3 regions of the Micromonospora sp. B11E3 genome follow, and region 3 is predicted to be linked to each of the others. Evidence: predicted binding sites of a transcription regulator. Region 3 holds the regulator's gene; each other region holds the start of a gene.

Region 1 (10,080 bases), on a different contig from region 3:
CGGGCGAGGTAGCCCCGGAAGTGGCTGCCGATGGAGGGCGGCGGGGTGACGGCCGCCGGCTCGCGGGGGACCGTCTTCGGCTGGGTCGTCATTCGCCGGCCCCCGCCGTCCCGGCGCCGCCGTACCCGTTGGTGTTCTCGGCGGCCCGGCCGAGCCTGCCGCTGCGCCCCGACGTGATCAGCTCGACCACCTGGGCGTGCGTGACGTCCGTTGTCCTGACCTGGGCGACCATCTGTCCGAGGTAGAGGGTCGCGATCCGGTCGGAGACGGCGAAGACGTCGTTCATGTTGTGCGAGATGAGCACGACGGCCAGCCCGTTGTCGGCCAGCCGCCGGACCAGTTCGAGCACCTGGGCGGTCTGGGCCAGGCCGAGCGCCGCGGTGGGCTCGTCGAGGACGACCAGCTTGCTGTTCCACAGGACGGCCTTGGCGATCGCCACGGTCTGGCGCTGCCCGCCGGAGAGGGCGGAGACGTGCTGCCGCAGCGAGCCGATGGTCTGCACCGACAGCCCGGCCAGCGTCTCGGCGGCCAGTTCCTCCATGGCCGCCTCGTCGAGCACCAGGCCCGAGCGCCGCTCCCGGCCGAGGAACATGTTCTGCACGATGTCGAGATTGTCGCAGAGGGCGAGATCCTGGTACACCACCTCGATGCCCAGGCCGGCGGCGTCCCGGGGGCCGTTGACGGTCACCGGCCGGCCCTCGAAGAAGAACTCGCCCGCGTCGGTGTCGTAGATGCCGCTGATGCACTTGACCAGCGTCGACTTCCCGGCGCCGTTGTCGCCGACCAGCGCGGTCACCTGGCCCGGATGGACGGAGAAGGCGACGTCGCGGAGCACCTGCACGGGGCCGAAGCTCTTGTCGACTCCGCGCAGTTCCAGCAGGGGTGTCTCGGGCAAGGGGTCTCCTTCGCGTGCGCGTGGCGAATCGGGGGCCCGGCGATGGCCAGCACCGGCCGGCGGGTGCGCGCCCGCCGGCCGGGCCCGGTCGGCTCAGCTCACGCCGGCCGAGGCGCAGAGCGCCGCGTACTTCCCGGTGCAGACGGCGTCCTTGCTGACGAAGCCGTCGGCGATGACGTTCTTCACGGTCTCCCTGGTGATCGGCTGGGCGGCCAGCAGCACCGCGGGCACGTCCCGGTTGCCCTCGGGGTCCCGGAAGACCTGGTCGGTCCTCCTCCGTTCGCCCCTGGCCAGCGCGACGGCCAGCCGGGCGGCGGCCTCGGCCTGCTGCCTGATCGGCTTGTACACGGTCATGCACTGGTCGCCGGACAGGATGTGCTGCAGCGCCTGCGCGTCGGCGTCCTGGCCGGTCACCGGGACCTTGCCGGCGAGCTTGTTCTTCGCCAGCACGGAGATGACCGCGTTGGCCAGCCCGTCGTTGGCGGCGAGCACGCCGTCGATCCGGCCGCCGGTCTGCGTCAGCATCTGCTCGAAGGTGGTGCCGCCGGTGGTGTTGTTCCACTCGGGTACGTCCTGGTCGGGGCCCTTGACGTACTCCCCGGCCGCGTACTTCGGGTCGAGGACCGAGTCGTAGCCCTCCTTGAGCTGGGCGGCGTTGTCGTCGGTCGGCGCGCCGTTCAGTTCGGCCACCACGGGATTCCGTACCCCCTTGTCGGCCAGGCACCTGACCAGGCCCTCGCCCTGGAGCCGGCCGACTGCGACATTGTCGAAGCTGACGTAGTACTGGGCGGAGCCGCCGAGGGTGGGCCGGTCGTAGTCGATCGTGGCGACACCCTTCTGGGTGGCCTTGTCCAGCACGGCCCTGCCGGTGCCCGAGTCGAGGTTGGTGATCATCAGCGCCGTCACGCCGTTGGTGATCATCTGCTCCGCGATGGTGACGAACCGCGCCTTGTCGTTCTGGGCGTTCTGGATGTCGTAGTCCACCCCGGCGGCCTTGAACGCGGCCGCCAGGTACCGGCGGTCCGCGGTCTCCCACCGGTTCGACGAGCCGCTGTCCGGCAGGATCACGCCGATCTTCGGCTTCGGCCGGCCGGCCGGGTCGGCGCCGGAGCCCCCGCCGCAGGCGGTCAGGCTGCCGGTGACGAGCAGGCCGGCCGCGGCGATGGTGAGGATCCCGCTGCGCATGTGCACGGTTCCTTTCGGGGACGGAACTGGCGAGGGGTGTGTGGTGGACGCGCCCGGCAGAACGCGCCGGAGACGTGGCCGGTCGCTCAGCGGGCGGCCAGCGGGGCGGTCGCGGCGTCGGTGAGGGCGACCAGGTCGGCGGGGGCGAGTTGGACCTGGAGGCCCCGGCGGCCGGCGGAGACGTAGATCGTGTCGTGCGCCAGCGCGGAGGAGTCGAGGACCGTGGGCAGGCGCTTGCGCTGGCCGAGCGGGCTGATCCCGCCGCGGACGTATCCGGTGACCCGCTCGGCGACGGCCCGGTCGGCCATCGTCGCCCGCTTGCCGCCCAGCGCGGCGGCCATGGCCTTGAGGTCCAGCTCGCCGGTCACCGGCACGACCGCCACGGCGAGCGCCCCGTCGACTTCGGTGACCAGGGACTTGAACACCCGCTCCGGGGGCGCCCCCAGGGCCGCCGCGACGAGCGCGCCGTAGTTCGGCGCGTCCGGCGAGACGTCGTACGGGTGGGTGCTGTGCGGAATCTTCCGCTTGGTCAGCAGCGCCGTAGCCGGAGTGCCCTGTCCCGCCATGACGGACAAGCTAACGGACTTTCACACCGGGCGGCAGACCAGGACGGTGGGCGCGTCGGCAACCCGGGTCAGCACCAGGCTCGCCGCCTCCGGGCCGGCCAGCCGCAGGTCCCGCCGCAGCCGCTCCGGCTCCAGCGCCGAGCCGCGCTTGAGGATCTCGACCCGGCCCACCCGCCGCTCGCGCAGCAGGGCCCGCAGCCGCTTCAGCGAGAACGGCAGCACGTCGGTGACCTCCAGGCAGCGGGCGAACGGCGTCGCGGCCGGGGCGTCGGCGTACAGGTAGGCGATGCTCGGGTCGGCCAGCGTCGCGCCGAGGGCGTCGGCCAGCTCGGCGACCAGGTGGGCGCGGACCACGGCCGGGTCGGGGTCGTGGACGTACCGGCGTACCGGGCCGACCGGCGCCTCCGCCGCGCCGGAGCCGGTCAACACGTGGGCGGCGTCGCCGTGCAGCAGCGTCGCGCGGCGGGGGACCTCGGCGAGCCGGCCGCACCAGAGGGCGGCCTCGACCAGGTCGCCGTCCACGCTCACCCACTCCGCCTCCGCGCCCGCCGGGATGAGCGCGTGGTCCAGGCCGGGGGCGACCTTCACCACCGTGTACGGCACCCGCTCGGCCAGCCGGACGACGAAGTCCCACGGCGGCGAGTACGCGTTCGGGTCGAAGATCCGCCGGCCGGTGCCGGCCCGGCGGCGGGCCGGGTCGCAGAAGACGGCGTCGACCCGGGACACGTCGAACTCCGTGGCGTCGCCGCACTCCACGGTGAACAGGTCGGCCAGCCCGGCGGCCTCGGCGTTCGCGGCGGCCATCGCTGCGGTGAGCGGGTCGGCCTCCACCCCGTACACGCGGATGCCGGCGCGGGCGGCGGCGAGCGCGTCCGCGCCGAGGCCGCAGCCCAGGTCGGCGAGGGTGCGCACCCCGGCGGCGCGCAGCCGCCGGGCCCGCCGGGCCGACACCACCCCGCGCGTGGCCTGTTCCAGTCCCGCCCGGGTGAGGAACATGCCGGCGGCGGCCGGGCCGAACTTGGTCGCCGCGCGGCGGCGCAGCTCGGCCTGGGTCAGCGCGGCGGCGGCCAGCCCGCCGGGCACCCCGGCCGAGCGGAGCGCGGCTGCCGCCGCGAGCGGGTCGCCGCCGGCCACCTCGGTCGCCGCCGCGAGGGCGGCCGACCCCTCGGGGGTACGCAGCGCGGCGAGCTGGTCCAGATCCACGCGGCCATTGTCCCGGCCCCGCCGGGCCGCCCGGACGGTGGTGTCGGCGCCTGCCCCCCTGCGCCGGTCGCCCAGCCGGCGGTCGTGCGGATGCTGGCTCCGTGCAGGCCGGCCCCACCCTCTCGGCCGCCTGTGGAGCTGCCCCGTCCGTGCGGGCAGCTCCACAGGGACGCCGGCGTACTGCGCCGGCCGGTTGAGCCGTCGACGCCACCCGTTTCGAGGCTGCGCGGCGACACGGGGGGTGGCGCGTTGGCACTCTCCTTGACGGAGTGCTAGCCGAGGAATAACCTGCGATTAGCACTCTCCCATCGAGGGTGCCAGCTTCCGGGCCCGTGCCCGGGGGCTGAGCGCCAGGCGGACCGGCACCCGCGACGACGGCCCCGCCCGGTGGCATGTGGCAGATTGACGCTGGTCGGCATGCCGACCGGCAACGAAACCAAGTACCCCAGGAGGGTATGCCCGTGACTACCGCGACCAAGGTTGCGATCAAGCCGCTCGAGGACCGGATCCTGGTCCAGGCGAACGAGGCTGAGACCACCACGGCGTCGGGCATCGTGATCCCCGACACCGCCAAGGAGAAGCCGCAGGAGGGCACCGTCCTCGCTGTCGGCCCGGGCCGCGTCGACGAGAAGGGCAACCGGATTCCGGTTGACGTCAAGGTCGGCGACACCGTCATCTACTCGAAGTACGGCGGCACCGAGGTCAAGTACGCCGGCGAGGAGTACCTGGTGCTCTCCGCCCGCGACGTCCTCGCGGTCATCGAGAAGTAAGCAACCGATCAGTGTCGCTGCCCCGGTCCGGCTCGCCGGGCCGGGGCAGCGTCGCTTCGAAGGGATACAGATGGCGAAGATCCTGAGCTTCTCGGACGACGCCCGGCACCTGCTGGAGCACGGTGTCAACGCCCTCGCGGACGCGGTCAAGGTCACTCTCGGCCCGCGCGGGCGCAACGTCGTCCTGGACAAGAAATTCGGTGCGCCCACGATCACCAACGACGGCGTGACCATCGCCAAGGAGATCGAGCTCACCAACCCGTACGAGAACCTCGGCGCGCAGCTGGTCAAGGAGGTGGCGACCAAGACCAACGACGTCGCCGGCGACGGGACCACCACCGCGACCGTGCTCGCCCAGGCGATGGTCCGCGAGGGCCTGCGCAACGTGACCGCCGGGGCCAACCCCGCCGGGCTCAAGCGCGGCATCGACGCGGCCGCCGCCAAGGTCTCCGAGGCCCTGCTGGGCCGGGCCGTCGAGGTCGCCGGCAAGGAGTCGATCGCGCACGTCGCGACGATCTCCGCGCAGGACGCCACCATCGGCGAGCTGATCGCCGAGGCGATGGAGAAGGTCGGCCGCGACGGCGTCATCACCGTCGAGGAGGGCTCCGCCCTCACCACCGAGCTGGACGTGACCGAGGGTCTCCAGTTCGACAAGGGCTTCATCTCCCCGAACTTCGTCACCGACGTGGAGGCTCAGGAGGCGGTCCTGGAGGACCCGTACATCCTGATCACCACGCAGAAGATCTCGGCGATCGAGGAGCTGCTGCCGCTGCTGGAGAAGGTCCTCCAGGACAGCAAGCCGCTGCTGATCATCGCCGAGGACGTCGAGGGCCAGGCGCTGTCCACCCTGGTGGTCAACGCGATCCGCAAGACCCTCAAGGTCTGCGCGGTCAAGGCGCCGGGCTTCGGCGACCGCCGCAAGGCGATGCTGCAGGACATGGCGATCCTGACCGGCGCCGAGCTGATCGCCCCGGAGCTGGGCTACAAGCTCGACCAGGTCGGCGTGGAGGTGCTCGGCACCGCCCGCCGCGTCGTGGTGGACAAGGAGAACACCACGGTCGTCGACGGCGGCGGCCAGGCGGGCGAGGTTGCCGACCGGGTGGCCCAGATCCGCAAGGAGATCGAGGCCTCGGACTCCGAGTGGGACCGGGAGAAGCTCTCCGAGCGGCTGGCGAAGCTCTCCGGCGGCGTCGCGGTCATCAAGGTGGGCGCGGCGACCGAGGTCGAGATGAAGGAGCGCAAGCACCGCATCGAGGACGCGATCGCCGCGACCAAGGCCGCGGTCGAGGAGGGTACGGTGCCCGGCGGCGGTGCCGCCCTGGCGCAGATCGTGCCGGTGCTCGACGACGACCTCGGCTTCACCGGGGACGAGAAGGTCGGCGTCTCGATCGTGCGCAAGGCGCTGGTCGAGCCGCTGCGCTGGATCGCCCAGAACGCCGGCCACGACGGCTACGTGGTGGTGCAGAAGGTCGCCGGCCAGGAGTGGGGCAACGGCCTCGACGCCGCCAGCGGCGTCTACGTCGACCTGGTCAAGTCCGGCATCCTCGACCCGGTGAAGGTGACCCGCAACGCGGTCTCCAACGCCGCCTCGATCGCCGGCCTGCTGCTCACCACCGAGAGCCTGGTGGTGGAGAAGCCGGTGAAGGCGGAGCCGGCCGCCGCCGGGGGCCACGGCCACTCGCACGGCCACGGCCACCAGCACGGCCCGGGCTTCTGACCGACGCCGTACGACAGCGCTGAAGGGCACGCCGTCACCCGACGGCGTGCCCTGACGCCTTTCGGGATGCTTACGGAACGCCCCCGTGGCTGTTGCCCGGCCGGCCGGAGCGTCGACACTGGCGGCATGGAGAGCATGTCGCGCGGGTACGCCGCGCTGGCCGGGATCACCGCCGCCGCCGTGGCGATCGGCGCGGCCGAGCCGGTGGCGGTGCTGACCGGCCCCCGGTCGGCGCCGTTGGTCGCGGTCGGGGGACTGGTGGTGGACACCGTCCCCGAGTCGGTCAAGCAGTTCGGCATCGCCGTCTTCGGCACGTACGACAAGGTCGCCCTCCTGGTCGGGACGGCGCTGCTGCTGGCGGCCTTCGCGGCGCTGTTCGGGGTGCTCGCCGCGCGTCGTTTCCGGGTCGGGCTGGCCGGGATCGCGGCCTTCGCCGCACTGGGGGTGGCCGCCGCGCTGGCCCGGGCCGGCGCGAACGCCGCCGACGCGCTGCCCGCGCTGGTCGGGGCGGGCCTCGGGGCGCTGGCGCTCTGGCTCCTGCTGGCCGGCCCGCTCCAGCCCGATCCCTGGCCGTGGATCCCGCCCACCTCGGGGGCGTCCACACCCACTGCGCCCACTGCGCCCACTGCGCCCACTGCGCCCACCGCGCCCACTGCGCCCACTGCGCCCACCGCGCCCGCTGACGTCCCGGAGGCGCCCGCCGTTCAGCCCGAGGGGCGGCGGCGGTTCCTCGCCGGCGTCGGGGCGCTGGCCGGCGGGGCGGCCGTCGCGGGGCTGGGCGGCCACTGGCTGGCCGGCCGGCGGAGCGTGTCCGCCGCCCGCCGGGCGGTCGTCCTACCGGCGCCGGCTTCGCCCGCCCCGGCCGTGCCGGCCGGGGCGGACCTCTCCCTCGCCCAGCTCGCCTCGTACGTCACCCCGAACTTCGGGTTCTACCGGATCGACACCGCCCTGGTGGTGCCGCAGGTCGATCCCGACACCTGGCGGCTGCGCGTGCACGGCCGGGTCCGCAACCCGCTGGAGCTGAGCTTCGCCGACCTGCTGGCCCGTCCGATGGTCGAGCGGTACGTCACCCTCGCCTGCGTCTCCAACGAGGTGGGCGGGGACCTGATCGGCAACGCCCGCTGGCTGGGCGTACCGATCAGGGAACTGCTCGACGAGGCGGGCCCGGAGGACGGCGCGGACCAGGTGGTGGGGCGCTCGGTCGACGGCTGGACCTGCGGCACCCCCACGGCGGTGCTGCGCGACGGCCGGGACGCCCTGCTGGCGGTGGGGATGAACGGCGAGCCGCTGCCGGTGGAGCACGGCTTCCCGGTGCGGATGGTGGTGCCCGGCCTGTACGGCTACGTCTCGGCCTGCAAGTGGGTGACCGAGCTGGAGCTGACCAGCTTCGCCGACTTCGACGCGTACTGGGTGCCGCGCGGCTGGTCGGCGCAGGGGCCGGTGAAGACCCAGTCGCGGATCGACACGCCCCGGTCGCGCAATCGGCTCACCGCCGGGACGATCCCGGTGGCGGGGGTGGCGTGGGCGCAGCACCGGGGCATCCGGGCGGTCGAGGTGCGGGTCGACGGGGGGCCGTGGCGGCAGGCGACGCTGGCCCCGGCGGTGTCGGCGGACACCTGGGTGCAGTGGTCCTGGCGGTGGGAGGCCACGCCGGGCGAGCACGTCCTCCAGGTACGGGCGACGGACGCCGACGGCGAGACCCAGCCGGAGCGCCGGCAGCCGGTCGCCCCGGACGGCGCCACCGGCTGGCACACGCTCCGCGTAACCGTCCACTGACTCTGCCCGCCCCGCCCCCGCCGGGGTTACCTCTTCCCCGTTGACCATGAGGTTGACCGGCGGTTTGGAGATCGAAAACGCCGCCAACTCCATGATCAGCGGCGGTGCCCGGGGGCGGTGGTGGGGGTGGGGATGCGGCGACGCCGCGCCCCGGGGTGGGGCGCGGCGTCGGTGGGACGGTGGGGTCGGTCAGGCGACGTTGCGCTGGGTCGGGACCGTCGACTTGTGCGGGGCGCCGAGGCGGGCCTCCAGGCGGGCCACGTCGACGCGGGTCTGCCGGCGGTCGGCGAGGTCCTCCCAGCCCAGCGCGAGCAGCCGCAGCCGCTCGGACTCGCTGAAGCCGCCCCAGACGCCGTACGGCTCCCGTACCGACAGGGCGTGGGCGGCGCACTCGGCGCGCACCGGGCAGGCCCGGCAGACCGCCTTCGCGCCGGACTCGCGGCGCAGGCGGGAGGAGCCGCGCTCGCCGTCCGGGTGGAAGAACTGGGCGCTGTCGCGACCCCGGCAGGCACCGAGCCGCTGCCAGTCCCAGAGGTCCACGATGGGTCCGGGCAGTCTGCGTACGTTCGACATCAGCACCCCTCCTCCCGCGCGGCACCGCGGAGATCGTCGTTGACCGGTGTCCGGCCGGCTGGCCGCGCTGGCGCACCGTGTCCAGCTTGGCATCCCCCGTACCCCCGTGGGCGCTCGCTCACACCCATGTGATCGAAAACCTCGGACAAGATGCGGCATATGCCCTATCTGTCGGAAAAGTTCGGAGGATTGCCGGGAACGCCCACCCGACCCGACCTCGCCGTGGTCGACTCAGGTCGGAGAGGAGATCACAGTGCGTACCGTTCTCGTGTGCGTTCGGACACCGCTCGCCGCGCAGCAACTCACCTCAGCGGCGGCCCGTCTCGGACTGTCCGCCGCCGTCCGTACCGCCGTCTCCGATCCCGAGGTGATGCTGCGGCTGGCGGAGCGCCCGGCCGACGTCGTACTGGCGGACACGGCGCTCACCCGGCCGGACAGCCCCGGCTTCGTCCGCCGGGTGCTGGCCCGCTCGCCGCAGGCCGCGGTGCTGCTGCTCGGCGCCGAGGAGTCCGAGGCGGCGGCCGCCACGATCGGGGCCGGCGCGCGCGGCCTGATCCAGGGTGCCGACCACGACCTGACCAGCGCCGTGGCCAAGGCCCTGCTGCTGCTCTCCGCGCCCGGTCGGGCCGCCCGGCACCGGGTGACCGACCCGGCCCGCGACGCCGCGGCGGTCGGCGGCACGGGCCGCCCCGCGCCGGCCGGCCGCGCGCCCGACGAGCCCGCGCCGGCCTGGTCCGGGACTCAGGACGGGCCGGGCGCCGCCCCGGCCGTGGTGCCCGTGCAGCGCGGCGACGACGAGCCGGACTCCGCCGGCGGCGAGCCCAGCGAGGCGCCCGAGGAGACGCGGTCGGGCCCGGCCCGGGGCCCCCGGAGCCAGATCGGCCTCACCGAGCGGGAGCTGCAGGTGCTGCTGGGCATGGCCGAGGGCAAGAGCAACGCCGAGATCGGCCGGGAGCTGTTCGTCTCGGAGGACACCGTCAAGACGCACGCCCGCCGCCTCTTCCGCAAGCTCGGCGCCCGCGACCGCGCGCACGCGGTCGCCGCCGGCTTCCGCGCCGGCCTGGTGGCCTGACGGCTCCCATCGCCTCACCCGCCTGGAAGATCCACTCCGTGGCGCCGACGCGGGGCGGGGCTGCCGCCATGTCGCCGACATGGGCGGGACGCTGCCGTGCGGACACCGCCGTGTCGCCGACATGGAGTCGATCACGGCCTGGCGCGGCCGGACGCCCGGTCAGGTGCGCGGGTCGGCCTCGTCGTCGGGGCCCTCGCTGAGGGTGTCGTGCACCCCGTCCGCGTAGCCGCGGGCATAGTCCCAGGTGACGTAGTGGTCCGGGTCGGGGTCGTAGGCCGGCTCGTGCACCCGCGGCCGGCCGGAGTTGAGCAGGTGGCGCAGGT
Region 2 (10,080 bases), on a different contig from region 3:
GTGTCCGCCCCGGCGGCGATGGCCTAGGGTCGGCGACCATGGACGCGGAGACGATCGTCGCCGAGCTGGCCGCGGACGCGCTGCCCGACGTGGTGGCCCTGTGCCGGCGCGCGCTGGACCTGCCCGAGGACGCGGCCGAGGCGGCGGCGATCGTCGACACCCTGCACACCCGCGCCTCGGCGGACCGGGCGGTGCTGGCGCTGGGCGCGTACCGGGGGGCGGAGCTGGTCGGGGTGCTGATCGGTTCGCTGGCCGCCCGGGAGCCGGCCGTCGGCCACGTCGACCTGGTCGCGGTGGCCCCGGAGCAGCGCCGCCGGGGCGTCGGCCGGGCGCTGCTCGCCCGGGCCGAGCGGGTCCTGGCGGAGCGGGGCGCGGTGGAGGTGCTGCTGGCCGGCAATCCGCCGTACTACGCCTGGCCGGGAATCGACGTGCGGTACACGCCGGCGATCTGCGCGGCGCTGGCGCTGGGCTACACGCAGGACCGGACGGCCCTGAACATGACGGCCGACCTGTCGTACGACGGGTCGCCGGCGCTGCGGACGACGGAGCCGGCGGTGCGGCGGCTGGCCGACCGGGGCGTCGCGGTGCGGCGCGCGGAGCCGGCGGACCTGCCGGCGCTGGCGGCGTTCGCCCGGTCCACGTTCGGCGGCGCCTGGGACGGGGAGCTGGCCGGCTCGGTGGGCCGGCCGGGCGCGGGGGCGCACCTGGCCGAACGCGACGGGCGCATCATCGGCTTCGCCGCCTACGGCTCGTCCCGGCCGACCTGGTTCGGGCCGATGGGCACCGCGCCCGAGGCGGAGGGCTCGGGGATCGGCGGGGTGCTGCTGCGCCGCTGCCTGCGTGACCAGCGGGACGAGGGGGCTGAATCTGCCCAGATCGGCTGGGTCGGGCCGGTGTCGTTCTATTCGGGCAGCGTGGGGGCTCGGATCGGGCGGGTCTTCTTCCTGTACCGCAAGCCGGTCGGGGCGGCCGTCGACTGACCGTTCGGGGACGGCGGGCACCCGGAGAGCGCAAAAAGGATATAGATCCGAATAGTCCCGTTCGGCCGCGTCGGCCATCGACGGCCCCTACCGTTCCGGTAGAGGAGGCAGTCATGACCACGGACGACGACCAGACCGACGACGTACAGCCCGTCACCTGGGCGCCGGTCGACGAGCTCCCGGGGCAACTACCGTTCGACCGGCTGGACTACGGCGACGCCGAGCAGTTGGCCGAGATGGCGGGAGCGGGCGCGCCGATGGCCGAGGAGCCACTGGCCCTGGTGGACGAGCCGATCCGCATCCAGCAGCCGTACGACCGGGCGCGGAAGCGACGCAACCAGCGTCCCCTGCCGACGTAGGCCCGCCCGGCGGCCCCGCCCGGGGGCGCGACCGCGACGGTACGGAGATGACGAAGGGGGCGGACCGCGTCAGCGGCCCGCCCCCTTCGGCGTTGGTGGAGCTGGACTCAGAAGTCCATGTCCCCGCCGCCCGGGCCAGCCGGGGCGGCCGGGGTCTTCTCCGGCTTGTCCGCGACGACGGCCTCGGTGGTGAGGAACAGCGCGGCGATCGACGAGGCGTTCTGCAGCGCCGAGCGGGTCACCTTGGCCGGGTCGATGATGCCCGCGGCCAGCAGGTCCACGTACTCGCCGTTGGCGGCGTTGAGGCCGTGGCCCGCCTCCAGGTTGCGGACGTGCTCGACGACGACGCCACCCTCCAGGCCGGCGTTGACGGCGATCTGCCGCAGCGGGGCGTCCAGCGCGATCTTGACGATCTGCGCGCCGGTCGCCTCGTCGCCGGTCAGGTCCAGCTTGTCGAAGGCGGTCTTGCCGGCCTGCACCAGCGCGACGCCACCACCCGGGACGATGCCCTCCTCGACGGCGGCCTTCGCGTTGCGCACCGCGTCCTCGATGCGGTGCTTGCGCTCCTTCAGCTCGACCTCGGTGGCCGCGCCGACCTTGATCACCGCAACACCGCCGGCCAGCTTGGCCAGGCGCTCCTGCAGCTTCTCGCGGTCGTAGTCGGAGTCGCTCTTCTCGATCTCGGCCCGGATCTGGTTGACCCGGCCCTGGATCTGCTCGGCGTCGCCGGCACCGTCGACGATGGTCGTCTCGTCCTTGGTCACCACGACCTTGCGGGCGCGGCCCAGCATGTCGAGGCCGACGGCGTCCAGCTTGAGGCCGACCTCCTCGCTGATGACCTGGCCACCGGTGAGGATGGCGATGTCGGCGAGCATGGCCTTGCGGCGGTCACCGAAGCCCGGCGCCTTGACGGCGACCGACTTGAAGGTGCCCCGGACCTTGTTGACGACCAGGGTCGCCAGGGCCTCGCCCTCGATGTCCTCGGCGATGATCAGCAGCGGCTTGCCGCTCTGCATGACCTTCTCGAGGATCGGGAGCAGGTCCTTCACGGACGAGATCTTGCTGTTGACGATCAGGAGGTACGGGTCGTCGAAGACGGCCTCCATACGCTCCGGGTCGGTCATGAAGTACGCGGAGATGTAGCCCTTGTCGAAGCGCATGCCCTCGGTGAGCTCCAGCTCCAGGCCGAAGGTGTTGCTCTCCTCGACGGTGATGACGCCTTCCTTGCCGACCTTGTCCATCGCCTCGGCGATGATCTCGCCGACGCTGGTGTCACCGGCCGAGATGGAGGCGGTGGAGGCGATCTGCTCCTTGGTCTCCACGTCCTTGGCGAGCTTGAGCAGCTCCTCCGAGACGCTGGCCACGGCGGCCTCGATGCCCCGCTTCAGGGCCATCGGGTTGGCGCCGGCGGCCACGTTGCGCAGGCCCTCGCGAACCAGGGCCTGGGCCAGGACGGTCGCCGTCGTCGTGCCGTCACCGGCGACGTCGTCGGTCTTCTTCGCGACCTCCTTGACCAGCTCGGCGCCGATCTTCTCGTACGGGTCCTCGAGCTCGATCTCCTTGGCGATGCTCACACCATCGTTGGTGATGGTGGGAGCGCCCCACTTCTTCTCGAGCACGACGTTGCGGCCCTTGGGGCCGAGGGTCACCTTCACGGCGTCGGCGAGCTGGTTCATGCCCCGCTCGAGGCCGCGGCGAGCCTCCTCGTCGAACGCGATCATCTTGGCCATACGGCGTTGTCCTCCTGGACACTCACGGGCCACCCGAGTGTTGTGTCCCGGATGGGCCGCCTGGTGTACGCACCTTGGGACGTCGCCACCTGGCGACGACGACGTCCTTCGGCCGGGCCGGATAGCCCGCGACGACCGGCCATGTGCCGCCCGGCGGTCACCCACCGGGAGGCCGTGGCCCCACCGCCCCGACCATTGGCACTCGCCGTACGCGAGTGCCAATGACTTGTTTAGCACTCTGCCCTGCCGAGTGCAAGCACGATGGGCCAGTCGGGCCGCTCCGGCGCGGCCCGACCAGCGCAACCGATCCGGGCGCCACGCTCACGGTCAGCCGAGTTCACCCGCCAGCCGGGCGGCCGTCACCGGAGCCTCGCACGCCCGCTGCTCGGCGTACGTCACGACGAGGCCGACAAGGTGGACCAGGCCGTACGGAAGCGTGATCACGGCGGCCACCACCGCGTACGCGACGTTCCACCCGCTGAAGCTGGCCGCGTCGGCGGGATCGCCGAGCAGCGCGCCCGCGACCTGCACCGGGGCCAGGACCAGCGAGAACACGGACGCCGCGAGCCCGACCAGCGCGATCCGCCCCAGCACCGGCCCGAGGCGGGCGTGGAACATCTCACGGGCCCGGCCCAGCGGGGCACCGCGCTCGAAGAGCAGCACCGGGCCGAACAGGCTCAGCGCGGCCATCGCGTACAGGCCCGGCAGGTAGCACAGGACCAACCCGACCACCACCAACAGGCCGTAGACCAGGGTCCAGCCCCACAGCGCCGGGGCGCGGCGCAGGCCGTACCGGAGGGCGGCGCCGACCGGGGCGGGCTCGCCGGCCGCCTGGCGCGCGACCACCCAGGTGCCGGCCGCCCAGCCGACCGCCTCGACGAGCGCGAGCAGACAGCTGAGGCCGAGCAGGGCCGCGAGGAAGACGCCGAAGTCGGCGAAGTACCCGTCGGGCAGCGCGGCGGGCGGCGCGCCCGGCGCCGTGGGTTCCGGCGGCAGCACGGGGTACAGGGGCACCACCGCGAGCAGCAACGCGAGCGTCGGCAGGGCGTGGGTGAGCAGCAGGATGGGCATGAGCTGCCGCCAACCGCGGCGCACGGCACCCGCGCAGCGCGAGAACCAGCCGCTCAGGCCCTGCCCGGGCGGTGTGACGAGCGGGTCTGCGGGGTCGTATCCGGGCGGCGGCCAGGGCGCGGCTCCCGGCGGCTGACCGGGCGGCACCGGGCCGGGGTGTGACGGGTACGCGGGCAGTCCGGCGTACGGGCCCGGACCGGTGGCCGGCTGGGGAGCCGTCCACGCGCCCGAGCCATCCGTCCGTTCGGGCACGGCCGGATCCCAGCTCGTGGTCTGGCCGAACTCGCCCGGGTCCCAGGACCCCGGGGCAGGCCGGTCGGGTACGGGCGGCTGCGACATGAGCCCTCCTCAGCGGCGACGCCGGAACGGCTCATGATCCTGCCTGGTCCCGCCCCGCATCCGCTGCCCCGTTTCAGGTGGACGGACGCGGCGGGCCCCCGGGAACGTGGTCGGGGCCCGCCACGTGCGCGGGCCCCGGAACCGGTCGAGGGTCAGGCGACGACGCGGACCCGCTCGGCCTGCGGGCCCTTCTGCCCCTGGGCGATCTCGAACTCCACCCGCTGCCCGTCGTCCAGCGCCTTGTAGCCGTCCATCTCGATGGCGGAGAAGTGTACGAATACGTCCTGACCGCCGTCGACGGCGATGAAGCCGTAGCCCTTCTCGGCGTTGAACCACTTCACGGTGCCCTGTGCCACGGTGCACTTCCTTAACGTCGCGCGGCCTTTCACAACCCTCGGGACACCGGCCCAACCGGCAGCCCCGGACCACCGTTTCCGGGGTCGACGACGACCACGAAATCAGTGACCGAAATCGCACGGTACACGAGCGGTGACAGCAGCGCACGATCCCAAAACGGCCAATATCGGACCGACCTCAACCCGGACCCGCATAGGCGTCCATCACTGCGGTAGGCATGCGGGATGACAGCAGCGCCAAGCCCGCAGGCCACCGGCCGCACCGCGCCGACCGCCACGGCGGTGACGGCCACCGTACGCCGGGTGACGCCGCAGGACACGGCCCGGATGCGCGCCTTGCGGCTGGAGATGCTCGCCGACGCGCCGCTGGCCTTCCTGGAGACCGTCGCCGACGCCGCGGCCCGACCGCACGCCGAGATCGCGGCCCGGGTGGCGTCGGTCGCCGCCGGCCCGCGCACCGCGCAGTTCGTCGCCGAGCCGCACGACGCCCCCGCCGGCCGCCCCACCGGCGACGCCAACCGGCCCATCGGCGAGGCCAACCGGCTCGGACGGGCCGGCCGGCCCGTCGGCGAGCCCGGCCGGCTCACCGGACGGGCCGGCCGGCTCGTCGGACACGCCGGCGGGACCGTCGCGCCGCACGACCCGGGGCTGACCGTCATCTACGCCGTCTACGTCACGCCGGCCTGGCGCGGCACCGGCCTGCTCGCCGACCTGATCGAGGCGGTGGCCGCCTGGTCCCGCGAGTGCGGGCGGCCGGAGCTGATGCTGGAGGTGGTGGTGGGCAACGACCGGGCCTGCCGGGCGTACCGGCGGCTGGGCTTCGTCGACACCGGGGTACGGGTGCCGCACCCGAAGTTCCCCACGCTGCGCGAGCTGCAGATGCGCCGCCCCGCCTGAGCGCGGGTCACGGCGCTGGCGGCCGAGGTCGCCGGAGCCCGGTCGACGCGTCGAGAGGCCCCCTCCCACCCGGAAGGGGGCCCTTCCGCACACCTCAGACGTGGCGGCGACTCTGGACGACGCGGAACCGGTTCGCGACGTACGCGCCGTCGGTCAGCGCCGCGTTCGCGGCCGGGTTGGCGCCGCTGCCGTGGAAGTCCGAGAACGCCGCCGACTGGTTGACGAAGACGCCGCCGGTCAGGTTGCAGGACAGGTGCACCCCGGCGTCGATCGCCGCCGCCTCGGCCGCGTCCAGCACCGCCTCGTCGGTCGAGTAGACGCCGGCCGTCAGCGCGCCCTTCTCCCCGACGGTCGCCCGCATGATCTCCAGGCTGTGCGCGGTGGAGTCGGTGGCGATGACGAACGAGATCGGCCCGAACCACTCCCGCGAGTAGACCGCCGTGTCGTCGGCGGTCAGCTTGACGATCGTCGGCGTCCGCACCACCGCGCCCGGGAACGCCGGGTGCTCGACCGTACGGGACTCCAGCAGCGTCTCGCCGACCTTGGTGACCTCGTCGAGGCGCTCCAGCACGCCGTCGTTGACGATCGCGCCGGTCAGTTCGACCCCACGGGCCGGGTCGGCGGTGAGCTTGCCGACCGCCGCGGCGATCCCGGCGGCCACCTCGTCGAAGCTCCGGTGCCCCTGGTCGGTCTCGATGCCGCCGGACGGGATCAGGATGTTCTGCGAGGTGGTGCACATCTGGCCGCTGTACAGCGTCAACGTGAAGCCGAGGTTGCGGCACATGCCGGCGAAGTCGTCGGTGGAGTCGATCACCACCGTGTTCAGGCCGGCCTTCTCCGTGTAGACGGCCGCCTGCCGGGCGTTGGCCTCCAGCCAGTCGCCGTACTCGGTGGAGCCGGTGAAGTCGACGATCCGCACGGCCGGGTGCAGCGCGAGCGTCGAGGCCAGCTTCTCGCCGGGGGCCTCGGCGGCGAGCAGCACCAGGTTGGGGTCGAAGCCCGCCTCGGCGAGCACCTCCCGGGCGTACCTCACCGTGATCGCCAGCGGCAGCACCGCGAGCGGGTGCGGCTTGACGACCACCGGATTGCCGGTGACCAGCGAGGCGAACAGGCCCGGGTACGAGTTCCAGGTCGGGAACGTGTTGCAGCCGATCACCAGCGCCACCCCGCGCGGCACCACGTGGAACGTCTTGGTCATCCGCAGCGGGTCGCCCTTGCCGGCGGCCTTCTCCCAGCCGGCCGTCCCCGGGTGCCGGGTCATCTCCGCGTACGCGTAGGCGATCGCCTCCAGCGCCCGGTCCAGCGCGTGCGCGCCGCCGGCCTGGAAGGCCATCACGAACGCCTGGCCGCTGGTGAACTGCACCGCGTTGGCCAGCTCGAAGACGTGCTTGTGCAGCCGCGCCAGGATCTCCAGACAGACCCCGGCCCGGGCCTGCGGGCCGGCGTCGCGCCAGGCCGGCAGGGCGGCCGAGGCGGCGGCCACCAGGTCGGCGGCGGCGGCGTGCGGGTAGCGCACGTTCAGCTCCAGCCCGAACGGGCTCGCCTCGGTGGCGACCCGGTCGCCCGAGCCCGGCTGGTCGAGGGGAAAGTCGCCGTTCAGGTACGCCTCGAAGGCGGCCTTGCCGTCGGCGGCGGCGGTCTCGCCGTACACCCGGGGGCTGGGCGACTCGGGGTAGGCGGACCAGTACCCGCGCTCCGTGATGGCGGTCAACGCACGGGTGAGGGTGTCGGCGTGCCTGTCGTACAGGGGGTGCGGGGTCTCCGTCATGCCCGCCATCATGCAACAGGAACCACCCCGATCAGTAGGGCCGTGTCACAACTCAGATCGTCAGCTGCCAGTCGGTCCAGCCGTCGACCGGGCGGAAGCCGAGGCGCTCGTTGATGCTGATCATGTGGGCGTTCGCCGCCGCGTTGAAGGTGTCGACGGCACGCAGCTCCGGCTCGTGGGCGAGCAGGTGGCGCAGGTTCTCGATCTTGACGAGCAGCCCGAGCCGGTGCCCCCGGTGGTCGGGGTCGACGATGGTGATCTGCTGGAACGCGTGCCACGGGGTGCTCGGGCCGACGTCGAGCAGCGTCCAGGCGACCAGCCGGCCGGACGCCACGTGCACCGCCCCCTGGTGGTAGCGGCGCCGCCCCCGGACGTCCAGCGCCCGCTCGGTCCCCCGCAGCCGCTCGACGTCGATGTTCTCCGGCTCCCACTCCAGGTCGCCCAGCGGCACGTCGGCCATCAGCCGGCCGTCGAGGTAGGCGACGTCCGCCGCGTACTCGGCGGGAGTGTGGCCGTACCAGCGGACGACCCGGTAGCCGGCGGCGCGGGACCGGGCGTCGGCCAGCAGGTCGTCGAGCGCGGCCCGGTCGAGGCGGGTCGGGTCGAGCCGGCGGCGGACCTCGGCCAGCGCGGGCAGCGCGCCCGTCGCGGCGGCGAACGCCCCACCGGCCCCGCCCCGCTCCGGGCCGCCGGGCAGGGCCGACACGGCCGGGGCGAACACCCGCTTGCGCCCCCGCTCGCGCAGCAGGCGCACGCAGTGGCCGAGCAGCGCCCGGCCGACGCCGCGCCTCCGGTGCGCCGGGTGCACGGCCAGGTCGAGGCTGGCGTTCTCGGTGTTGTCGAGCTGCGGCAGGTCGAGGCGGAGGTACCCGGCCGGCACCCCGTCGAGCCGGGCGAGCGCCGCCACGACCTCGGTGCCCGGCATCGGGTGCCGGATCGCGCCCTCGAACCGCCGCCGGCACACCGGCGGGAAGTCCGGCACGTCCGCCGCTTCGGCCGCCGCCCTGATCCGGTACGCCCCGTCGACCGCCGCCTGGTCGGCCGGGTCGATCGGCGCGATGTCGATACCCATGGCCCGAGAGTGGCCCGGAGAAGACGATCGGGCCAGCGAATTTCCTCGCTGGCCCGATCGGAGGTTGGTCGGGAGGGACGGTCGCACAACGCCTCCGGCGCTGGGTCGGATGACTTGAAAAGTCTCCGGCGAAACGCCCTCCCGCACGGAGCATCGTGCGCCCGTCCGGTTCCTGCCGTCAAGTCCTTACCGGCAGGTTTTTCACACCGAACGCGAAAAGCCCGTTACCCAACGGATCCGCCCTATCCCCCGTCCGGGCGATCCGTCCCCACCCGACCGACGGACACCGCTGCCCCGCCCCGCCCGAACCTCCCGCGATCTTGCAGTTACGGCCCGACATATGGCGCGAACACCCCGAAACGAGGGCCACAAGTGCAAGATCGCCGAGGTCGGGTGGGGGCGGGGTGGGTGGGTCAGCCGAGGAGGCCGGCGTCGCGGGCGGCGCGCAGGGACGGCCTGATCCGGTGGGTCGGGCCGACCTGGCCGGCGACCGCGTCGAGGGTCTTCAGGCCCTCGCCGGTATTGAACACCACCGTCTCCGCCGTCGGGTCGAGCCGGCCGGACTCGACCAGCTTGCGCAACACCGCCACGGTCACCCCGCCCGCCGTCTCGGCGAAGACGCCGGCCGTCCGGGCCAGCAGGCGGATGCCCGCGCGGATCTCGTCGTCGTCGGCGTACTCCATCCACCCGCCGGTGCGCCGGACGGCCTCCAGCGCGTACAGGCCGGCGGCCGGGTCGCCGATGTTCAGCGACTTGGCGATGCCGGTGGGCTTGACGGGGGTGATGGTGTCGCTGCCGGCGTGCAGGGCGGTGGCGATCGGGTTGCAGCCGGCGGACTGGGCGCCGAACACCTTCCAGCCGCCGGCAGGCGCCTCGACCAGACCGATCTCGACCAGCTCGCTGAACGCCTTGTCGACCTTCGTGAGCAGTTCCCCGCTGGCCATCGGGATGACCACCTGGGCCGGGATGCGCCAGCCGAGCTGCTCGGCCACCTCGTACCCGAGGGTCTTGGAGCCCTCGGCGTAGTACGGCCGGACGTTGACGTTGACGAACGCCGTGTCCTCGAACTCGTCGGTCTCCACCAGCTCGCCGCAGAGCCGGTTCACGTCGTCGTACGAACCGTCGATGGCGACCAGCTCGCCGCCGTAGACGGCGGTGGTGATCACCTTGCCCTGCTCCAGGTCGCTCGGAATGAACACGACGGACGGGACCCCGGCGCGGGCGGCGTGCGCGGCGACGGAGTTGGCCAGGTTGCCCGTGGACGCGCAGGCGAACCGGGTGAAGCCGAGCGCCCGGGCCGCGGTCAACGCCACCGAGACGACCCGGTCCTTGAACGAGTGGGTGGGGTTGGCGCTGTCGTCCTTGACCCAGAGCGGGGCGGTGATGCCCAGCTCGGCGGCCAGGTGCGGGGCGGCGACCAGCGGGGTCAGCCCCGGATCGAGGGTCACCCGGGCGGCCGGGTCCTGGCCGGCCGGGAGCAGGGCGGCGTACCGCCACAGGTTGCGGGG
Region 3 (10,080 bases):
GGACGCGGCCAGCAGTTCGTGCGTCAGCTCCAGCACCCGCACCCCGGTCCCCGACGAGCCGAGCACGGCGCAGCCCATCGCCCCGGGGGTGCCGGGGCCGCCGCGCCGGCCGTAGACGGCGGCCAGGAAGCCGGGCATCGCCCCGTCGTGCCCGACGTGCATCACCCGGTCCCCCTGCGGCACCAGGATCAGGCCCAGCCCGAACCCCGCCCCCCAGGACGTCTCGTCGGTGACGGTCAGCGGCCAGCGCATCTCGTCGAGCGTGGCCGGGGCGAGCACCGCACCGGACGGGTCCAGCGCGGCCGGGTCGGCCAGGAACGCCGCCCAGCGGGCCATGTCCGAGGCGGTGCTCCACAGCTGGCCGGCCGGCCCGACCGCGCCGAAGTCGGTCGGCGGCTCCGGGTGCGCCTCGTCGGAGTACGCGTCGACCAGGAACCCGGTGGCCGCCGTCGGGCCCGGCCGGTCGCTCGTGTCGGTCAGGCCGAGCGGGGCGAGCACCCGCTCGGCGAGCACCTCGGCCCAGGTGCCGCCGCGCAGCCGGGCCACCAGCTGCCCGAGCAGCGCCAGGCCGAGGTTCGAGTAGTGGTAGCGGCGGGCCGGGGGCAGCACCCGCTCGGCCCTGGCCAGGTCGGCCAGGAGCCGCTCGACGTCGGGGGCGACCAGGGTGTCCCAGACGTCGCCGTACGGCTCCCGCTGCAGGCCCGCGGTGTGGGACAGCAGCCGGCGCACGGTCAGCTCGCCGTGCGCCGGGACGTCGAGGTGCCGGGCGACCGGGTCGTCCAGGTCGAGCAGGCCGGCGTCGCGGCACTGCATGACCAGTACGGCGGTGAAGGTCTTGGTGACCGAGCCGATCCGGAACCGCGTCCGCGGCCCGAGTGGGTGGTCGTTGCCCGTGCCGCCGACCGTGCAGGTCCACAGCGGCCGGTCGGCCCGGTGCAGGGCGGCCGACACGGCCGGCACCCGCCCCTCGGCCTGGGCACGCCGCACCGTCCGCTCCAGGCGCCCGTCGATCGCAGTCATGGGCGTGGAGTCTAGGCAGGAGCCCGTGCCTCCGGCCCGCGAGGTACGGACGGTGAGGCGAGCGCGGCGCGGGTCGTCGGACGCCGTCGGGACGCTCAGCGGCAGACCATCGGCCCGAGCGGCGCGCCGCCGAGCACGTGCGCGTGGACGTGGAAGACCTCCTGGCCGCCGTACTCGCCCGTGTTGAACATCAGCCGGAAGCCGTCGCCGAGCAGCCCCTCGTCCTCGGCCACGGTGGCGGCCGCCGCCAGCAGCTCGCCGGCCAGCGCCGGGTTGCCCTGGCTCAGGGTGGCCACGTCGGCGTAGTGCTCCTTGGGGACGACGAGCACGTGCACCGGGGCCTTCGGGTCGATGTCCCGGAACGCCAGGGTGGTGTCGGTCTCCCGGACGACGGTCGCCGGGATCTCCCCGGCGACGATGCGGCAGAACAGGCAGTCGGATCCCATCGGGGCATGGTAAGCGCTGGCGAGCGGCGGGGGCATGATGTGCCCCGTGAAGTCACGGGCGGTACTGGTGACGGGGCCTCGCGCGGCATCGGACGCGAGGTGGCGCGGCGGTTCGCGGAGGCCGGGGACCGGGTGGCGATCCACCACCGGGACTCGGCGGAGTGGGCCTCCGGCACGATCGTCGACCTCAACGGGGCGTCCTACCTGCGTACGTGAGAATCGGCGGCAGCAGAACTCACCAGCGGGCGAGGCGGGTTGCCAGGACGCTGAGCGCGGCGACGCCCGCCGTGGACGTGCGCAGGACCGCGGGGCCGAGGCGGACGGTGCGGGCGCCGGCGGCGCGGAACGCGTCCAGCTCGGCCGGGGCGATGCCGCCCTCCGGGCCGACCACAAGCACGATCTCGCCGACGGCGGGCAGCTCGGCGGTGGTGAGCCGCTCGTCGGCCTCCTCGTGCAGGACGAACGCGGCGGCGGCCCCGCCGATGCGGCGGGCCACGGTCGCGGTCGACTCGTCGGGGGCGCCGGCCACCACGGGCAGCCACGGGCGGCGGGCCTGCTTCGCCGCCTCCCGGGCGGTCGCCACCCACTTCTCCCGGGCCCGGACGCCCCGCTCCCCCCGCCACAGCGTGACCGAGCGGGACGCCGCCCACGGGACGATCTCGTCCACCCCGACCTCGGTCATCGCCTGCACGGCCAGCTCGCCCCGGTCGCCCTTGGCGATGCCCTGTACCACGGCGACCCGGGGTACGGGCGCGTCGACGTACCCCCGGGAGGTGACGTCGAGCTCCAGGCTGCCGCGGCCGACGGCCCGGACCACGGCGGCGGCGGTGCCGCCACGGCCGTCGGCCAGCAGCAGCTCCTCGCCCACGCGCAGCCGCTGCACGGTGGCGGCGTGGTGCCCCTCGGGGCCGTCGAGCGTCAGCTGGTCGGCGGTGGGCAGGGACTCGACCAGGAACAGCGGCGCGGACACGAGCAAAGGCTAACCGCCCCGGCCGGTGCCGGGGCGGCTGGCCGCCACGACTCAGGCGTGGCCGTTGAAGGCGTCGCGCATCCGGGAGAAGAAGCCGCCCTGCTTGGTCAGCTCGGCGACCTCCTCGCCCCGGGTCTTGGCGAAATCGCGCAGCATCCGCTCCTGGTCGGCGTCGAGCTTCGTCGGGGTCCGCACGTCGAGGTGGACGTACAGGTCGCCCCGGCCGGTGCCGCGCAGGTGCGGCACGCCCCGGGCGCGCAGCCGCAGCGTGCTGCCCGGCTGGGTGCCCGCCTTGACGTCGACCGTCTCCTCGCTGTCCAGCGTCTTGATGGTCAGCCGGGTGCCGAGGGCGGCGGCCGTCATCGGGACGGTGACCCGGCAGTGCAGGTCGTCGCCCTTGCGCGAGTACACGTCGTGCGGCCGCTCGTGGATCTCCACGTACAGGTCGCCGGCCGTGCCGCCGCCCGGACCGACCTCGCCCTGCTGGGCCAGCCGGATCCGCATGCCGTCCTCGACGCCGGCCGGGATCTTGACGGTCAGCGAGCGGCGGGTGCGCACCCGGCCGTCGCCGGCGCAGGTCGGGCAGGGGTGCGGGATCGTGGTGCCGTAGCCCTGGCAGACGGTGCACGGCCGGGCCGAGACCACCTGGCCGAGGAAGGTGCGCTGCACCGACTGCACCTCGCCTCGGCCGCCGCACGCCTCACAGGTGGCGAGGTGGGTGCCGGCGGCGGTGCCGGCGCCGGAGCAGGTGGTGCAGAGCACGGCCGTGTCGACGGTGATCGGCGCCTCGACGCCGAACGCCGTCTCGTGCAGGTCGAGCTCCAGCCGCAGGATCGCGTCCGCCCCCGGCCGGGTACGCGGCCGCGGGCCGCGGGAGGCGCCGGCCGCGCCGCCGAAGAAGGCGTCCATGATGTCCTGGAAGCCCACGAACGGGCCGGCCCCGCCGGGGCCACCCGGACCCGCGCCCCCGCCGCCGGGCGCGAGCGGGTCGCCACCCAGGTCGACGATCTGCCGTTTCCGGTCGTCCGAGAGGACCTCGTACGCGGCGTTGATGTCCTTGAACTTCTCCTGGGCCTCCGGGTCCGGATTCACGTCCGGGTGGAACTGCCGCGCCAGCTTTCGGTAGGCGCGCTTGATTTCGTCGTCGGAGGCGTCCCGGCTCACGCCGAGGATGCCGTAGTAGTCCCTGGCCACTGCGTTCGGTGTCCTCATGTTCGTCTCGCGTTGCGCCCGGTCGTCGGTCGGAATCCGGCCGTGTCGGCCCTGACTGGTCAGTTCTGGGCCAGCAGCTCGCCCACGTAGCGTGCCACGGCCCTCACGGTGGCGATGGTGCCGGGGTAGTCCATCCGGGTGGGGCCCAGCACTCCCAGGCCGCCCACGATGGTCGCGCCGGGGCCGTACCCGGTGCTGACCACGGAGGCGGCGCGCAGGTTGTCGATCTCGTTCTCGTCGCCGATGCGGATCCGCGTCGTGCTCGGCTCCGCCTCGCCGATGAGCTTGAGCAGGACGACCTCCTCCTCCAGCGCCTCCAGGATCGGCCGCAGCGAGCCCTGGAAGTCGAGCAGGCCGCCCCGGGTCAGGTTGGCGGTGCCGGCCAGCGCGATCCGCTCCTCGTGCCGCTCCACCAGCGTCTCCAGCAGCACGCTGGAGAGGGTGGTCATGGCCGGGCGCAGGTGCGACGGCGACTCCTCGACCACCGCCTGCACCAGCGGCGGGGTGTCGGACAGCCGGGTGCCGACCAGCTTCTCGTTGAGCAGCCGGCGCATGTCGGTGACGTCGTCGGCGGGGGTCGGCGCGGGCAGCTCGACCAGCCGCTGCTCGACCCGGCCGGTGTCGGCGATCATCACGAGCATCAGCCGGGTGGTGGAGATCGGCACCAGCTCCAGGTGGCGTACGGAGGAGCGGGCCAGGCTCGGGTACTGCACCACGGCGACCTGCCGGGTCAGCTGGGCGAGCAGCCGGACGGTGCGGTGCACCACGTCGTCGAGGTCGACCGCGCCGACCAGGAAGCGCTCGATCGCCCGGCGCTCGGCCGGGCTCAGCGGCTTGACCCGGGAGAGCCGGTCGACGAAGAGACGGTAGCCACGGTCGGTGGGGACCCGGCCGGCGCTGGTGTGCGGCTGCCGGATGTAGCCCTCCTCCTCCAGCACCGCCATGTCGTTGCGGACGGTCGCCGGGGAGACCCCGAGCTGGTGCCGCTCGACCAGGGCCTTGCTGCCGACCGGCTCCTGCGTGGCGACGTAGTCCTCGACGATGGCGCGGAGCACGGCGAGCTTACGGTCGTCGAGACCCACTTCTCCCCACCTCCTGTCGCACGTCGGCGCCGGCGCCGCGCGTCCGCTCGCCCGACCGGCACCCGGGCCGGAGGGCGCGCCTGGCACTCGACTGTAACGAGTGCCAGTCTACGTCGGCGGGGCCGCCAGCGAGAAGATCAACGACGGACCCCGTGTGCGCCGGCCGCACCGCCCGCGGGCTGCGCCGGTGCGTTCCTGCCCGATCGTCCGGCCGGACCCGACCAGTGTCGCTCTGGTGTCCCCTTGCCGGCAGCCCCTACCGTGATGTACATGACTGAACCACCTCGCCCTCCCGGAGCGGGCGACCCCGGCGGCTGGCCGCCGGAGCCGACCCCGCCGTCGGCGCCGTACGGCTCGTCGGACGAGCCCCCCACCGCACCACTGTCCGGGGCGCCGGGCGGGGCCGGCCATCCCCCGCCCGGTGGCTATCCGCCGCCGCAGGGCGGCCAGCCGCCGTCGGGTGGCTACCCTCCGCCGGGTGGCTACCCGCCGGGTGGCGGATATCCGACGGGCGGCGCGTACGGCGCGCCGTCCGGCGGCTACGCGAACAACGAGGACAAGACGTGGGTGCTGGTCGCCCACTTCGGCGGCGCCGCGGGGATGTTCCTCGGCGGGGGCGTGCTCGGCTGGCTCGCGCCGCTGATCGCGCTGCTGGCCCGGGGCAACCAGTCGCCGACCGTCCGCGCGCACGCGGTCGCCGCGCTGAACTTCCAGCTCCTCTGGTCGGTCATCGCGCTGGTGGGCTGGATCCTCACCTGCATCCTGATCGGCGTCCTGATCGGCCTCGCCGCCATGGCCGTCGGCATCATCTTCGGCATCGTCGCCGGGCTGCGGGCCAACGAGGGGCAGCTGTACCGCTACCCGATGTCCGTCAGCTTCATCAAGTGACCCCGGCCGGCCGCTCCCCCGGCCGGTCGGGCACCACGGTCAGGGCAGCAGGTCGCGCACGACCGCGTCGGCCAGCAGCCGCCCGCGCAGGGTCAGCACGGCCCGGCCCGCCGCGTACCGGGCCGGGTCGAGCAGGCCGCCGTCGAGGGCCCGCCGCGCGCCGGCCCGCCCGGCGTCGTCCAGCACCTCCAGCGGCAGCCCCGAGGCCAGGCGCAGCCGCAGCATGACGTCCTCCATGTGCGCCTCGCCGGGCGTGAGCACCTCCCGGGCCAGGCCGGGCGACTCCCCCGCGGCGAGGCGCTTCGCGTACGCGCTCGGGTGCTTGACGTTCCACCAGCGCACCCCGCCGACGTGGCTGTGCGCCCCCGGACCGAGGCCCCACCAGTCCGCCCCGCTCCAGTAGAGCAGGTTGTGCCGGCACCGGCCGGCCGGCGTCCGGGCCCAGTTCGACACCTCGTACCAGGAGAAACCGGCCGCGCCGAGGGCGGCCTCCGCGGCCAGGTAGCGGTCCGCCGCCACGTCGTCCGACGGGTACGGCAGCTCGCCGCGCCGCATCCGCGCGGCCAGCCGGGTGCCGTCCTCCACGATCAGGGCGTACGCGCTGACGTGGTCCACCCCCGCGGCCACCACCTGCTCCAGCGAGCCGGCGAAGTCCTCGGCGCTCTCCCCCGGCGTGCCGTAGATCAGGTCGAGGTTGACGTGGTCGAAGCCGGCGTCGCGGGCCTCGGCGGCGGCGACCGTGGCCCGGCCGGCGGTGTGCCGGCGGTCGAGGATCGCCAGCACGCCCGGCGCGGCGGACTGCATGCCCAGCGAGATCCGGGTGTACCCGGCCGCGCGCAGGGTCTTCAGCGACTCCGGCGTCACCGACTCGGGGTTGGCCTCGGTGGTCACCTCGACGTCGGCGGCCAGGCTCCAGGTGCGGTCGATGCCGTCCAGGATGCGGGCCAGGTCGTCGGCGGCGAGCAGGGTGGGGGTGCCGCCGCCGACGAAGACGGTGTCGACCCGCGGCGGCGGGGCGTCGGCCAGCACCCGACGGGCGAGCGCCAGCTCCGCCAGCACCGTGTCGGCGTACGACTCGCGGTCGGCCCCGCCGCCCAACTCGTCGGCTGTGTAGGTGTTGAAGTCGCAGTAGCCGCAGCGGCTGGCGCAGAACGGCACGTGGACGTACACGCCGAAGCCGCGCGCGCCGACGGCGCGGGTGGCGGTGGCGGGCAGCGAGCCGTCGGCGGGGACGGATTCGCCTTCTGGAAGGGCGCCGGGCATGGCCACTAGTGTGCCCGGCATGACCTCCTCCGACGCGCTCGTGCGGGTCGCCACGGCCCACGGGGTGACGACCCTCACCCTGGACAGCCCGCACAACCGCAACGCGCTCTCCACGCCGCTGATGACCGAGCTGCTGGCCGGGCTGGCCGCCGCGGTGGCCGACGACGCCGTCCGGGTGGTCGTGCTCGACCACACCGGGCCGGTGTTCTGCTCCGGGGCGGACCTGAAGGAGACCGCCGCCGCGTACGCCAGCGGGACCGTGCCGGCCGGGATGCTCGGCGACGTGCTCGCGGCGGTGCGGGAGTGCCCGAAGCCGGTGGTGGCGCGGGTGGCCGGGCCGGCCCGGGCCGGCGGGCTGGGCCTGATCGCGGCGGCCGACCTGGCGCTGTGCGCCCAGGAGGCCACCTTCGCCTTCACCGAGGTGCGGATCGGGGTGATCCCGGCGGTGATCTCGGCGACCGTGCTGCCCCGGCTGCACCCCCGGGCCGCCGCCGAGCTGTACCTCACCGGCGACACCTTCGACGGCCGGCGGGCCGCCGAGATCGGGCTGGTCACCCTCGCCGTGCCGGCGGACGGGCTGGACGCGGCGGTCCAGCGGGCGTGCGCCTCGCTGGTCCGCGGCGCGCCGAGGGCGCTGGCCGGGGCGAAGGCGCTGCTGCGCCGCCCGCCGGCGGTCGACCTGCGGGCCGAGATCGCCGAGCTGGCCGCCCTGTCGACCGGGTACTTCCTCTCCGACGAGGGGCGGGAGGGCGTGGCCGCGTTCCGCGAGAAGCGCGACGCCGCCTGGGTGCCCACGACCTGAGCAGCCTCCCGGCGCTGTGCCGCTACCCGGACGGGGCGGTTTGCGGCCCGGGCCGGCGTTTCGCGGCCGAGCCGGCGTTTCCCGGCCCGGGGGCGGGGAAGCCCGGCCGGGCCGAGGCCGTCCGGGTCCCGCCGGGCGGTCCGCCTCCGCGCGGAAACCGCGAAAGGTCGCCGACCGGCTACGCAACGGAGCGAACCGGTCGGACGAGCCGGTCGGCGGCAGGAGGGACGTACTCTTGTCGGACGCCGTCGAACAGGGGGTGCGGGTGCGAAGTCGGGCAGTCGTCGCGGCCGGAGTCGTCGTCGCGGTCCTCGCCGTCGTCGGGATCTGGCTCGTCGTCCGGCAGGTCGGGCAGCAGCTGCGGCTTCCGCTGGCCAGCCGCACCTGCACCGTCCAGGCCGACGGCGAGGTACGCCTGGACGCCGACCAGATGGCCAACGCCGCCACCATCGCCGCGATCGGCATCCAGCGGCAGATGCCGGAGCGGGCCGTGGTGGTGGCGCTCGCGACGGCGTACCAGGAGTCCGGGCTGCGCAACCTCTCCGGCGGCGACCGGGACTCGGTGGGCCTGTTCCAGCAGCGGCCGAGCCAGGGCTGGGGCACCGAGGAGCAGATCCGCGACACCCGGTACGCGACGAAGCGGTTCTACGCCGCCCTGAAGCGGGTGCGCGGCTGGGAGAAGATGCGGGTCACCGAGGCGGCGCAGAAGGTGCAGCGGTCGGCCTATCCCGAGGCGTACCAGAAGTGGGCCGACGAGTCGCAGGTGCTGACCCGGGCGCTGTTGGGCGACGCCACCGGGGCGGTGGCCTGCACGGTGGGCTCGACGCCGGTGATGCGCGGCGAGGCCGCCGCGGCCGCCCTGGCCCGGGGCCTGCGGCTGGACTGGGGGCTGCCGGAGACGCCCCCGGCGGCCGACCCGACGGGGCTGGCCGTGCCCGCCGACGACCAGCGCGCCGGCTGGCGGTACGCGCACTGGCTGGTCTCGCACGCCTCCGACCACGGCGTGAAGCGGGTGCGCTTCGGCAGCCTGGAGTGGACGGCCCGGGGCGGAACGTGGAGCCGGGCCGCCGACACCCCCGCCGCCACCGGCCAGGTGCTGGCGGAGGTCTTCGCCGACGCCTGAGCCGCCGTCGGGCCGCGGTTTGGTCACCGCACAATCCGGCAGGTACGGCAATACCCGCAAATCACCACCCGATCGCCACCGTGCGTGACCAATCGACTGCAGTTGGTCCGACATGCCCCGATACGGGCGTGCCTCATCCGGAGCCTGGGCCGCCGGCGCAGTACGATCGGCTGCTGTGCCAGAGATGGCTTCTCATCGGGAGGGGTACCACGCGGTGTTCGATTACCAGGGCCGGACCGGCTACGAGCCGATCAGCGACACCGACCGCAAGGAGTTCCACGAGCAGGGCTTCCTCCTGCTGCGCAACGTGCTGACGGAGGACCACCGGGCCGCCCTGGAGGAGGCCGTCGACCGCGTCTACGCGGAGGAGAAGGCCAAGGGCAACACCACCAAGGACGGCACCCTGCACCTGCTGGGCTTCGTGGAGCGGGACGAGCTCTTCGGCGACCTGCTGACCCACCCGATCGCCTTCCCGTACATGTGGGGTCTGGCCGGGTGGAACATCTACACCCACCACAACCACCTGGACGTCACCCCGCCGGCCCTGGAGCCGGAGAAGCCGTACTGGGGCTGGCACCAGGACGGGTACCGGCAGAACTCCGACCCGGAGACGATGGACCCGAACCTCCCCCGGCCGATGTTCTCGCTGAAGGTGGCGTACGTGCTCTCCGACCTGTCGGAGACCGGCCGCGGGGCCACCAAGGTGATCCCCGGCAGCCACCTGTGGAACTCGCTGCCCCGGCCGGACGACCTGACGGTGCACAACCCGGACCCGGAGGGCACGGTGGAGATCACCGCGAACCCGGGCGACGCGTTCATCTTCGACCGCCGCCAGTGGCACTCCCGGTCGACGAACCTGTCCAACATCACCCGCAAGATGCTCTTCATCGGGTACACGTACCGCTGGATCCGTCCGCTGGACGAGCTGCACATCAACAAGGACGGCGAGTGGTGGGCCAACCGCACGCCGGTGCAGCGCCAGCTCTGCGGCGAGGGCACCCACACCGCGAACTACTGGGGCATCAACTGGAACGGGTACATCGACGACGAGATCCCGCTGCGTAAGGAGCTGAAGGAGCGCGGCCTGCTGGACCGCAGCATCCCCTGGCTCCGCTGAGCTGTGCGAGGAAGGGCCTCCTGCCAACCGGCAGGGGGCCCTTCTCGGCATCCCGGGAGAGCTTCCGAGCGGTCAGCCCGCGCGGCCGGCGACCCGGCGGGCGGCCTTCTCCCGCATCCACTCGGGCAGGTCGGGGACGTCGAGCAGCCGGGGCAGC

The links. Region 3 encodes HrcA, which represses chaperone genes, less so after heat shock. Its sites were predicted from a motif close to GGTTNGCACNCTCNNNNNGAGNGTGCNAACC; they were not measured.
Region 1: the regulator HrcA is predicted to act here: its motif matches at 4,142-4,172, upstream of groES (co-chaperone GroES).
Region 2: the regulator HrcA is predicted to act here: its motif matches at 3,263-3,293, upstream of groL (chaperonin GroEL).

Annotation. Positions count from the first base shown of each region.
Region 1 is NZ_JBDPMC010000004.1:62,609-72,688, reverse strand. It holds gene ABGB16_RS03525 (ABC transporter permease) at 1-92, opposite strand, end outside; gene ABGB16_RS03520 (ATP-binding cassette domain-containing protein) at 89-895, opposite strand; gene ABGB16_RS03515 (substrate-binding domain-containing protein) at 989-2,080, opposite strand; gene ybaK (Cys-tRNA(Pro) deacylase) at 2,167-2,646, opposite strand; gene ABGB16_RS03505 (methyltransferase domain-containing protein) at 2,668-3,849, opposite strand; gene groES (co-chaperone GroES) at 4,305-4,619, shown strand; gene groL (chaperonin GroEL) at 4,690-6,336, shown strand; gene ABGB16_RS03490 (sulfite oxidase) at 6,463-8,112, shown strand; gene ABGB16_RS03485 (WhiB family transcriptional regulator) at 8,302-8,685, opposite strand; gene ABGB16_RS03480 (helix-turn-helix transcriptional regulator) at 8,939-9,757, shown strand; gene ABGB16_RS03475 (DUF5319 domain-containing protein) at 9,917-10,080, opposite strand, start outside.
Region 2 is NZ_JBDPMC010000040.1:2,723-12,802, forward strand. It holds gene ABGB16_RS20030 (GNAT family N-acetyltransferase) at 39-980, shown strand; gene ABGB16_RS20035 (hypothetical protein) at 1,094-1,339, shown strand; gene groL (chaperonin GroEL) at 1,447-3,069, opposite strand; gene ABGB16_RS20045 (hypothetical protein) at 3,397-4,479, opposite strand; gene ABGB16_RS20050 (cold-shock protein) at 4,632-4,835, opposite strand; gene ABGB16_RS20055 (GNAT family N-acetyltransferase) at 5,061-5,732, shown strand; gene paaN (phenylacetic acid degradation protein PaaN) at 5,827-7,500, opposite strand; gene ABGB16_RS20065 (GNAT family N-acetyltransferase) at 7,553-8,572, opposite strand; gene thrC (threonine synthase) at 8,986-10,080, opposite strand, start outside.
Region 3 is NZ_JBDPMC010000039.1:19,110-29,189, reverse strand. It holds gene ABGB16_RS19835 (serine hydrolase domain-containing protein) at 1-1,020, opposite strand, end outside; gene ABGB16_RS19830 (histidine triad nucleotide-binding protein) at 1,116-1,466, opposite strand; gene ABGB16_RS19825 (16S rRNA (uracil(1498)-N(3))-methyltransferase) at 1,702-2,436, opposite strand; gene dnaJ (molecular chaperone DnaJ) at 2,488-3,630, opposite strand; gene hrcA (heat-inducible transcriptional repressor HrcA) at 3,708-4,730, opposite strand; gene ABGB16_RS19810 (DUF4870 domain-containing protein) at 5,001-5,618, shown strand; gene hemW (radical SAM family heme chaperone HemW) at 5,658-6,881, opposite strand; gene ABGB16_RS19800 (enoyl-CoA hydratase-related protein) at 6,901-7,683, shown strand; gene ABGB16_RS19795 (hypothetical protein) at 7,943-8,806, shown strand; gene ABGB16_RS19790 (phytanoyl-CoA dioxygenase family protein) at 9,021-9,923, shown strand; gene ABGB16_RS19785 (MOSC domain-containing protein) at 9,996-10,080, opposite strand, start outside.